One region of the Faecalibacterium sp. 9 genome, then DNA from elsewhere that is predicted to be linked to it. Evidence: riboswitches for the same ligand, from Rfam matches in the RefSeq annotation. Region 1 holds a riboswitch; the other holds the start of a gene.
The links. A riboswitch is a leader RNA that binds a small molecule or an ion and turns the genes downstream of it on or off. The one in region 1 is predicted to bind thiamine pyrophosphate.

Region 1 (5,072 bases):
CTACCGCACCCGCTACGTGCTGCATGCGGCGCAGCAGGCGGCAGAGGGCACACTGGACCTGAAGAAGCTGGCTTCCCTGCCCGATGAAGCACTTTTTGCCCGTTTGATGGAACTGGACGGTGTGGGCAAAAAGGTGGCAAACTGCGTGTGTCTGTTCGGCTATGGCCGTGTGGGCCGTGTGCCGGTGGATGTCTGGATCGAACGGCTCATCCGGGACGAGTTTGCCGGGCAGGACCCGTTCCCGCAGTTCGGGCCGGAAGCAGGCATCGTGCAGCAGTACCTGTTCTTTTATAAAAGAAGCGTGGGATAAGAACCGCGGAGCCGCAGGCAGGAGCGTAGGATCATCCGCTAAGCAAAAAAGGCAACGGCTTCCTCTGTTTGAGGAAAACCGCTGCCTTTTTATCATTTTACCGCCTGCTTTAACCGTTCCAGATCTTCTGCATCCGGGTGAGAAAGGGCGTTGTCAAAATTCTCGATCAGCGCATCCAGATTGGGCAGATGGATCGGCTGCTTTTTCATGCCCTCATACCGCTGGCGTACCGAAAGCGGCATCTTGCCCTGACACATATAACGGCCGAAGACCGTGTTGCTCCTGTCCAGCGAACGCTCCACCTTTTTCAGGATCTTGTTGAAATACTCCTCACTGCCGCCAAAGCCGGCGGTGCCAAAAAGGAAGATACTTTTGCCGTGCAGCTGCTTCAAAAAGTCCAAAGTGCTTTCGTCGGCGTTTCCCTTGTCTGTCCAGAAGCCCACATAGAGGTCGTCCGCTTCCATGGCAGCAGGGTCCGGGGTGCCAAAATAGCAGCAGTTTTCCTGTGGCAGACAGGCGTGCAGCGTGTCTGCCAATAATTTTGTGTTGCCTGTTTTACTGCTGAATACGATCGCGTAGCTCATAGTTTCTCCTTTGGTCGGTAACAACAAAAAACACCACACGTTTCCGTGCGGTGCTTTTCCTTCTGGTGGAGAATACCGGGATCGAACCGGTGACCTCTTGCATGCCATGCAAGCGCTCTCCCAGCTGAGCTAATCCCCCAGATGTTTGTGCCGTGCCTGACGACAGGAGTAATTATACCAGCGCTTTGCCGGATTGTCAACAGCTTTTTTGGGATTTTCTGCAAAAAAATTCCCGCCGGGGAAATGCCCTTCCCGGCGGGAAAAATGACTGCGAAAAAACTTACGCTCTTGCGTTCTGCGGGTCGAAGATCTGCGGTGCGACACGGATCAGGATCACCACAAGGACCGTGGTCAGAATGGCTTCGGGCAGCATGTAAGTGGCGTTGTACAAGGCGCTGTACAGCCAGCACAGACCGTCCACGCTCATGCTGGAGATCCCGGGAAAGCCGATCTCAGTCATCCAGCTGAAAGCGTAGTCGTAGTCCTTCCAGACGATGTAACCGGACAGAAAGCTGCACAAAAAGCGCAGCAGGCACACCACAAAGGCGCTGACACCGACACCCACGGTGCGGTTGTGGAAAGGCTTTGCGATCAGGCAGGCAAAGCCCAGCACCGTGAAGGCCAGAAGGTAGTCCAGCAGCACGCAGCCCACCTGTGCCGTGAGGGTCTGGCAGTATGCCAGATTGCCAAGGCCCTGCACAAGCTGGATCAGGCTGTTGACGAAAGCGGTCATGATGCCCCACTTTGCGCCGTGGCGGTAGCTCATTACCAGAATGGGCACCATGCTGAACAGGGTGATGGAACCGCCGTGGGGCATGAGCGGGATCTGGATCATGCTCAAAACGGTGGACAGGGCGATCATCAGCGCACCCTCCACCAGAATGCGGGTTTTGGAATAGGTTTTGGTCATAGGGATTCCTCTTCTCAGAACGATAGTACACAAAAACAAAATGCGCCCGCTTTCCAGCAGGCGCACGGGGTTTGTGAAAGAACGGACAGTTCTGCAAACTCCCACGCCGGCATTGTCCGGTCAGGTAAAAGGGTACTCCGCAAAACGCAGATCTCAGCCTTTCGGCACCCCTGTTTTTATGTCCATGCAAAAGTATAGCGCGTCCGGCGCAAAAGTCAAGCCCCGGCGGAACATATCTGCCTCGGCCTGTGCATAGGCTGTACCATAAGTTCACAATGGGAGGAGTCTGGATATGAAGGGAGACCCCGAACAGAGGGCGGTACAGCTGGGCGAATATATCGCGGCCAACCGGGCCACAGTGCGTGCGGCGGCAGCGGTGTTCGGGTGCAGCAAGTCCACCGTGCACAAGGATGTTGCGGTGCGGCTGCGGACGCTGCAGCCGGAGCTGTTCCGGCAGGTGCGGGCGGTTCTGGCCTGCAATAAGGCAGAGCGGCATCTGCGCGGCGGTGCGGCCACCCGGCGCAAATACAGCCGCAGATAAAAGACGGCACACTTCCGAACAAAACGGAAGCTGTGCCGCCTTTTTTAGGTTCAGTCCCGGGTGCGGAACTGGCTCAGTGCGCCCTTTTCCAGCCGACTGACCTGTGCCTGACTGATGCCGATCTCCTGCGCCACCTCCATCTGGGTCTTGCCCTGCAGGTAGCGCAGCTCCATGATCTTTTTCTCCCGCGGGGTCAGCCCGGCCACCGTCTGGCGGAACTGCAGCCCGCTGATCCAGCTGTCCTCGCCGTCCGGGTCCCGCACCTGATCGATCACATACATGGCATCGCCGCCGTCGGTGTACACCGGCTCATCCAGACTGATGGGCTCCACCACCGATTCCAGCGCCGCCGTTACTTCCCGGCGGGTGAGCCCGGCGCTCTGGGCAATCTCGTCCATGGTCGGCTCGCGGCCAAGCTGCTTTTCCAGCGTCTCGCGGCTCTGCATGGCCCGGTAGGCGGTATCCCGCAGGCTGCGGCTCACCCGCAGGGCATTGTTGTCCCGCAGAAAGCGCCGGATCTCGCCAATGATCATGGGCACGCCGTAGGTGGAGAAGCGCACCGGCTGGGCGGGGTCAAAATGATCGATGGCCTTGATAAGCCCGATGCACCCCACCTGAAACAGATCGTCCAGATTTTCGCCGCGCTGGGCGAACCGCTGCACCACGCTGAGCACCAGCCGCAGATTGCCCTCCACCATCCGCTCCCGTGCGGCGGCATCGCCGGTGCGCACCCGGGCCAGAAGCTCCCGCTTTTCGGCCTCGGTCAGCACAGGCAACTGGGCCGTGTTCATGCCGCACAGCTCCACTTTGTTGTACATCCAAACGCCCCCGGTCTGTTTTTGTTCTCACCGGGAGTATGGGATGTGCAGCGGCATCGTATGCGTGGAAAAAACTGTGCGCTTTCCCGTTTGGCAGGAAAGCGCGGCAAAATATTGTTTTTTGTGCGGATTTATGATATGCTGTATTTGCGGCGGCAACGCCGCCATCAGGCGCTGTGCCCACAAACGCAGAACGGGTTGCGGCACCCAGCATCCGCTTCGTGTCTTGAGCGGCACTCGCGTCTTGCTGGCCGCGGCCCCAACCTCGCCTCCCTGTTTCCGCCATAGGCGGCGGTCGGCTCCGTTGCAGCTGCTCCTTACCGGTACTTGGGTGCCGGCTAAAGACGATTTTTTCTTGAAAATCTCGTTCTCCCCGGATGCCCAAGGGCGGAAAGGGGGGATGCACCATGACGTTTGAACAGGTCGTGCTTCTGCTCACGCTTCTCGGCGGAGCGATCTACGTTACGTTTGAAATTACATGGACTGTTTCTCACAGTGATGACAAAAAGAAAAAATGACCGCCTTCAGACTCCCAAACCTGAGCGGTCATCTTTTCTTGACTTAATCCGGTAAGGAACTAGCCGTTTGCAGGGCCAGCGCCTTTTGTAGTTTTATTATATGCGAATCAGCGCGGATTGTCAAGCCCGGCGGGCGGCAGTTCGCGTTTTTCCACTTCATTCGCTTTCCAGCTGGGCCTTTAATGTATGGATGATCCGCTTTTCCAGCCGGGAGATATAGCTCTGGCTGATGCCAAGGGCATCGGCGGCTTCCTTCTGGGTACGCTCCACGCCGTCGGCAAGGCCGAAGCGCAGCTCCATGATCTGCCGCTCCCGTGGGGACAGGCTGTCCACGGCACGGCGCAGAATGGCACGCTCGGCGTCCTGTTCCAGCCGCTGGCTGATCTGATCCTCGTCGCTGCCAAGAATGTCCGAGAGCAGCAGCTCGTTGCCGTCGCCGTCCACGTTGAGCGGCTCGTCGATGCTGGCCTCCTGCCGGCGGTTGGAGCTTTTGCGTAAGTACATCAGGATCTCGTTGCCGATGCAGCGGCTGGCGTAGGTGGCCAGCTTGATGCTGCGCTCCGGGGTGAAGGTGTTCACGGCCTTGATGAGCCCGATGGTGCCAATGCTGATCATATCCTCGGCGGGAACCCCGCTGTTTTCGTACTTTTTGGCAAGGTATACCACCAGCCGCAGGTTGTGGGTGATCAGGTCGTCCCGGGCGCAGGCGTCTCCCTCCGCCATGCGGGCCAGAAGGGCTTTTTCCTGCTCCGGGGTCAGGGGCGGCGGCAGACTGGGCGCGCCCGCCAGATAATGGGCACCGCCGCAGTATCGCAGCCGTGCAAGAAGCCGCTGCCAGAACAGCCGGAATGCAGAAATACCATGGAACATGAGATCTCCTCCTGTACATCTATAATATAAGCATCAGCGGATGCCCAGCTGCCCGGCCAGCTCACTGTCAAGCAGTGCGGTCCAGTGCTCCGGGGGCGTTTCCGGGTGGCAGAACGCAGCCAGAAAGCCCTGTACCCGGCGGCTGCCCACGCGCAGGGCTTTGGCTGGGACCGCAGGCAGCACACAGTGTCCGGCAATGGTGGTGCAGGGCACCAGCCGCACCCCCAGCTCCGGCGGCGGTGCCGCGCCGCAGGCAAAGTAGCTGTCCAGAAAGGTCCGCAGCGCCTGCGGCAGGCCGTCGCGCACAGAGGGGTAATGCAGCAGCACCACGGCCCGCCCGCTCAGCGGGTCCTGCACCGAAAAGCCGGTGTCGCACAGCGCCTGCACCGGCAGGGCGGCACTGTCCAGCTCCAGAACGGCGGCGACACTGCGGGGCCCTGCCCGGCCAAAGCAGAACAGCACCACCCGCAGCAGGGCAGATACGGCCCCACAGCACAGCAGCAGCCGCCCCGGAGAAAGGG
Region 2 (5,072 bases), 490 kb from region 1:
CCTCAGCGACCCACTGGCGGATCTCCTCGGTGGTGCGGTATTCCTTTTTTGCCACGATCTCCATCTGCGGCGTGATGATGCCCTTGCGGGCGGCATCCATCTGGGTAGTATAAGTCTGCATACGCTCTGTTCCTCCAAATGACAGTTTATCTCTGAACAGCAGGGTGCTGGTCATACATTGATGCGGGGGAGTCTGCGTGCCGGGAGCTTTCTCCTCGGACACGAATCGGGCCATTCCATCGCCCGCCCTACTGCCTGCGGCAGCAGGGTCCCACCCCAGCGGACGGTCCTCGGAGAAACTCCCGACCCGCAGGCAAGGGTGGCAGGCAAGTAGCCGTCATTCAGAAAAAGCAGAACATTCTGGATGCCGGCACCTGCGCAAAATACGCTTTTCATGTTGGTTTTCTCCATGAATTTTATAACGCGGCCCAAGGTGGTGCCCCCGGTTTGCCGCGGGATCGGTCAGATGATCTGCTCGGAAAGCGCCTTCAGCTCCCGGCACTCGGTCTCGATGTCATCTGCTGCAAAGATGGCGCTCACAAGGGCCACACCGTCCACGCCGGTGCCCTTGAGCTGCAGGATGTTCTCCTTGTGGATGCCGCCGATGGCCACCACCGGGATGTCCACGGCGTCACAGATTGCCTTCAGGGTCTCGTGGGGCAGAACGTCCACATCGGTCTTGGTATGAGTGGCAAAGGCCGCACCCACACCAAGGCAGTCTGCGCCATGCTTCACAGCTTCCTGCGCTTCCTCCACGCTGTGGACGGAAACGCCGATCATCATTCCCTCGCCCACACGGGCGCGCACCTGCGCTGCGGCCATATCCTCCTGCCCCACATGCACGCCCTCGGCGTGGCAGCGGATGGCAATGTCCACGTTGTCGTTCACAAAGAACGGCACGCCGTAGCGCTGGCACAGAGCATGGATCTCCACAGCCTCTTTCAGAAAAGCTTCGTCGTCCAGCTCTTTTTCACGCAGCTGCACACAGGTGACACCGCCCTTCAGGGCGCTTTCCACCTGCTCATAGAGGGACTGTTTTCCCACCCATGCGCGGTCGGTGACGGCATACAGAAGCATGTTCTGCTTATCGCACTTCATAGTTTGCTCCTTCTTCCAGCTGTTCCGGGGTCATATTATAAATGGCATCGATGATGTAGCTGCGGTAGGTGGCGTTGCCGTCCTGCGGGGTGAGCCGCTTGTGGGCGATCTCGCCCGCAAGGCCCATGGCGCACACTGCGGCTGCAGCAGCTTCCAGCGGATGGCCGGGGTTGGCGGTAACAAAAGCCGCCGTGAGGGCCGAGAGCTGGCATCCGGTGCCGGTGATGCTGCTCATCATGGGATTGCCGTTGCGGATGACATAGGCTTTTTGCGCATCGGCCACGATGTCGATGGCACCGGTGATGGCAATGACGGCACCGGTCTGAGCCGCAAACTTTTTGGCAAAGGCCACGGCAGAATCCAGATTTTCCTCAGTGACTTTATCAGCCACATCGGCGTCCACGCCCTTGGTTGTGCCCGCGCCGGAGGCCAGCGTTTTGATCTCCGAGATATTGCCGCGGATCACCGCGAACTTCACATCCCGGAGCAGACGGTAGGCCGTATCTGTACGCAGGCGGGATGCACCCGCACCCACCGGGTCCAGCACCACAGGATGGCCCAGCGCGTTAGCCTTTTTGCCCGCCAGCAGCATGCTGGTGATGGTGCGGCTGTTCAGGGTGCCGATGTTGATGTTCAGTCCGCCGCAGATGGTGGTGATGTCCTCCACCTCGGCAGCATCGTCAGCCATGATGGGCGAAGCACCGCAGGCCAGCACCATGTTGGCGCAGTCGTTCACGGTGACGTAGTTGGTAATGTTATGGATGAGCGGGCAGGTGCGGCGCAGGTTCTCGAATTCTGTTTTGAACATTCGGGTGCCCCTCCGTCAGGAAAGACTGTTCTGCATGGAGTGCAGTACGCCGGAGCGCTGCAGGCTGTACACCAGCACGCCCGCAATGATGGAACCCACAGCAGTGGAGATGAGGAAGGGCACGATGTAGGCATAGAACGCGATATCACCGGCGCTCTTGCCCATCAGGAAGATGGCCACCGGGTAGGCGCACAGACCGCCCAGAATGCTGGTACCGAACACCTCGCCCACCATGGTGGCAAAGATGTTCTTGGTCTTAGCGTACACAAGGCCGCACAGCAGGGCACCGAACATGCTGCCGGGGAAGGCCATCAGGCTGCCCAGACCCAGCAGGTTGCGCAGCAGGGAGGCCACAAAGGCCACGCCCACGCCCCACCACGGGCCAAGCAGCACGGCGCAGGTCACGTTGACCATGTGCTGGATGGGTGCGCATTTGCTGCCAAACATGGGGAAGCTGAACACGCTGCCCACCACGCACAAAGCACACAGCATACCGGCCAGCGCCAGCTTTTTCACAGAGAGATTTTTCATAAGGTAAGGCTCCTTTCTCCTGCGGGAGCAGCAAAACCGTACAGCGCCCCCGCAAACAGCCCGTACCGGACGGCACAGGCAAGATCTACAAGCGGTCGAGACTTTCTGGTCTCCTCTCACGCCGGAACACGGCTTCCCATCGCTGACGATTCACGGCACTCAGGGCGCTCCCCCTCAGTCCGCTGCGGCAGTCCCCCCGCAGAAAGGTACAAGGCATCCTCCTCAGAACAGTAAAATAAGCTACAACAAAAAACAGGAGACCCCCTTCTGCGGGGCCTCCTGCAAAAAATCATATGGATGACTTCCTACGGCGGCATTATCCGCATCAGGTAAAAGGGTCGAAGTTCGGATACTTCCTCTCAGCCCGCTGTCACGAGCTCCCCTGTATTTGATTGTGACTGTATTCTACACCCTTTGCACCAAAATTGCAAGAGGGAGGGGAATGATCGTGAATGCGGAGCGCATTTTTGATCGTTATGCCGCCGGATAGTTCACGCCTTTACAGACCAAACCCGCCGTGCAGGGGTCTGCGCAGCGGGTCTGGCTATGAGGAGAATATTATGAAAAAGCAGAGAAAGTCGGTTTAACCCATGGTCACCCGCACCTGCACTGTAGTCCCGGCAGCAGCCAGCGGCAGCACATTGCCCGCGAGGGCTTTGCCGTCCACCGTGATGCTCTGCACACCGTGCTGCACGGCGGCGGTGTTGTCCACTGCAATGTGATACACTGCGCCCCGGTAGCGGCGGGTGACGGTGTAGCCGGTCAGGGTGTGGGGGATGCAGGGGTCTACCCGCAGGCCGTCCAGCGTGGGCTGGATGCCCAAAATGTACTGGCTCACATTGACGAAAGTCCATGCGGCCGTGCCGGTCAGCCAGCTGTTTTTCGCCTCGCCGAAGGTGGGTGCATCCCTGCCCGCCACCATCTGGCTGTAGACGTAGGGTTCGGTGCGGTGGATCTCGGAAATATCCTCGATGTAGGCCGGGCAGGTCTTGCGATACACCTCAAAGGCCCGGTCGCCGTGGCCCAGCACGGTTTCAGCGCAGCTGATCCACGGATTGTTGTGGCAGAAGATGCCTGCGTTCTCCTTGTATCCCGGCGGATAGCTGGAAATTTCGCCCAGATTCAGCTGGTAGCTGGTGTAGGCGGGCTGGTGCAGCACCACGCCGTATGGGGTGTCCAGCCGCTCCTCCACGCTCCGGAGCGCCTGCGCGGCCTGCCCGGTCTCCCTGCCGATGCCTGCCATGACGCACATGCCCTGCGGCTCAATGAAGATCTGTCCCTCGGTGCACTCCCTGCTGCCCACAGGGTTGCCGAAAGCATCGTAGGCACGCCGGAACCATGCGCCGTCCCAGCCTGCGGTCAGGGCCGCCTGCTCCACGGCGTCGATGCTCCGGCGGGCAGCTGCGGCCTCATCGGCAAGCTGCAGGCGGTCGCACAGCTCTGCATACTCGCGCCCGTACTTGACGAACATGCCCGCAATGAACACGCTCTCGGCCACCGGGCCCTCGCTGGGACCGGTGATCTGGAAGCTCTCGCCCGGGTGCTCCGAGAAGCAGTTCAGGTTCAGGCAGTCGTTCCAGTCCGCACGGCCAATAAGCGGCAGGCCGTGGGGGCCAAGATGGGTGCAGGTAAAGCGAAAGCTGCGGCGCAGGTGCTCCATAAGCGGCTGTGCCTTGCGCTCGTCGTTCTCAAAGGGCACCTGTTCTTCCAGAATGGACCAGTCGCCTGTCTCCCGCAGATAGGCGGCGGTGGCGGCAATGAGCCACAGCGGGTCATCGTTGAAGCCGGTGCCCACATCCCGGTTGCCCTTTTTGGTCAGGGGCTGATACTGATGGTAGGCGCTGCCGTCCTCGAACTGGGTGGCGGCAATGTCCAGAATGCGCTCCCGCGCCCGGGCGGGGACGATGTGCACAAAGCCAAGCAGGTCCTGACAGCTGTCCCGGAAGCCCATGCCGCGGCCGGTGCCGCTCTCGTAGTAGCTGGCAGAGCGGCTCATGTTGAAGGTGACCATGCACTGGTACTGATGCCAGAGGTTCACCATGCGGTCCAGCTTTTCCTCGCCGGACTGCAGCCGGTAGCCGGACAGCAGGCTCTCCCAGTGGTCGGCCAGCGCGGCGCGGGCAGCATCCACCTGTGCATCGTCGGCGTAACGGGCCATCATGGCGTGGGCGCGGGTCTTATTGATGACGCCGGGGGCGGTGAATTTTTCCTCCTGCGGATTCTCGATGTAGCCCAGACCGAAGAGGATCTTCTTTTCCTCCCCGGGGGCAAGGGTGACATGGATGTGCAATGCACCCACCGGTGCCCAGCCGTGGGCGATGCTGCCGCTGCAGTGCCCGGCACGGACGGCCTGCGGGTCTGCCGGGCCGCCATACACACCGCAAAAAGCATCCCGGGCGGTGTCAAAGCTGGTGACGGGGGTGTTGGACCAGAACACCGCATAGTGGTCGCGGCGCTCCCGGTACTCGGTCTTGTGGTAGATGGCACACGGCTCCACCTCCACCTCGCCGGTGGAGAAGTTGCGCTGGAAGTTGGTGCTGTCGTCTACAGCGTCCCACAGGCAGAACTCCACATAGCTGAACACGTCCAGCTCCCGGGAACGATCGCTGCGGTTGGTCAGGGTCAGGCGGTCCAG

Region 2: linked by a shared signal. The riboswitch ahead of thiW (energy coupling factor transporter S component ThiW) and the one ahead of ACKXF9_RS07985 (energy-coupled thiamine transporter ThiT) in region 1 are both predicted to bind thiamine pyrophosphate.

What each region holds. Positions count from the first base shown of each region.
Region 1 is NZ_JBLWGB010000001.1:1,656,190-1,661,261, forward strand. Features, by position in the region: gene ACKXF9_RS07970 (DNA-3-methyladenine glycosylase family protein) at 1-310, shown strand, start outside; gene bilS (flavodoxin family protein BilS) at 403-894, opposite strand; tRNA gene ACKXF9_RS07980 (tRNA-Ala) at 958-1,033, opposite strand; gene ACKXF9_RS07985 (energy-coupled thiamine transporter ThiT) at 1,175-1,804, opposite strand; TPP riboswitch at 1,887-1,986, opposite strand; gene ACKXF9_RS07990 (sporulation transcriptional regulator SpoIIID) at 2,097-2,345, shown strand; gene sigG (RNA polymerase sporulation sigma factor SigG) at 2,396-3,163, opposite strand; gene sigK (RNA polymerase sporulation sigma factor SigK) at 3,838-4,551, opposite strand; gene ACKXF9_RS08005 (sigma-E processing peptidase SpoIIGA) at 4,585-5,072, opposite strand, start outside.
Region 2 is NZ_JBLWGB010000001.1:1,167,058-1,172,129, reverse strand. Features, by position in the region: gene thiC (phosphomethylpyrimidine synthase ThiC) at 1-121, opposite strand, end outside; gene thiE (thiamine phosphate synthase) at 463-1,098, opposite strand; gene thiM (hydroxyethylthiazole kinase) at 1,085-1,906, opposite strand; gene thiW (energy coupling factor transporter S component ThiW) at 1,922-2,437, opposite strand; TPP riboswitch at 2,723-2,831, opposite strand; gene ACKXF9_RS05530 (GH36-type glycosyl hydrolase domain-containing protein) at 3,021-5,072, opposite strand, start outside.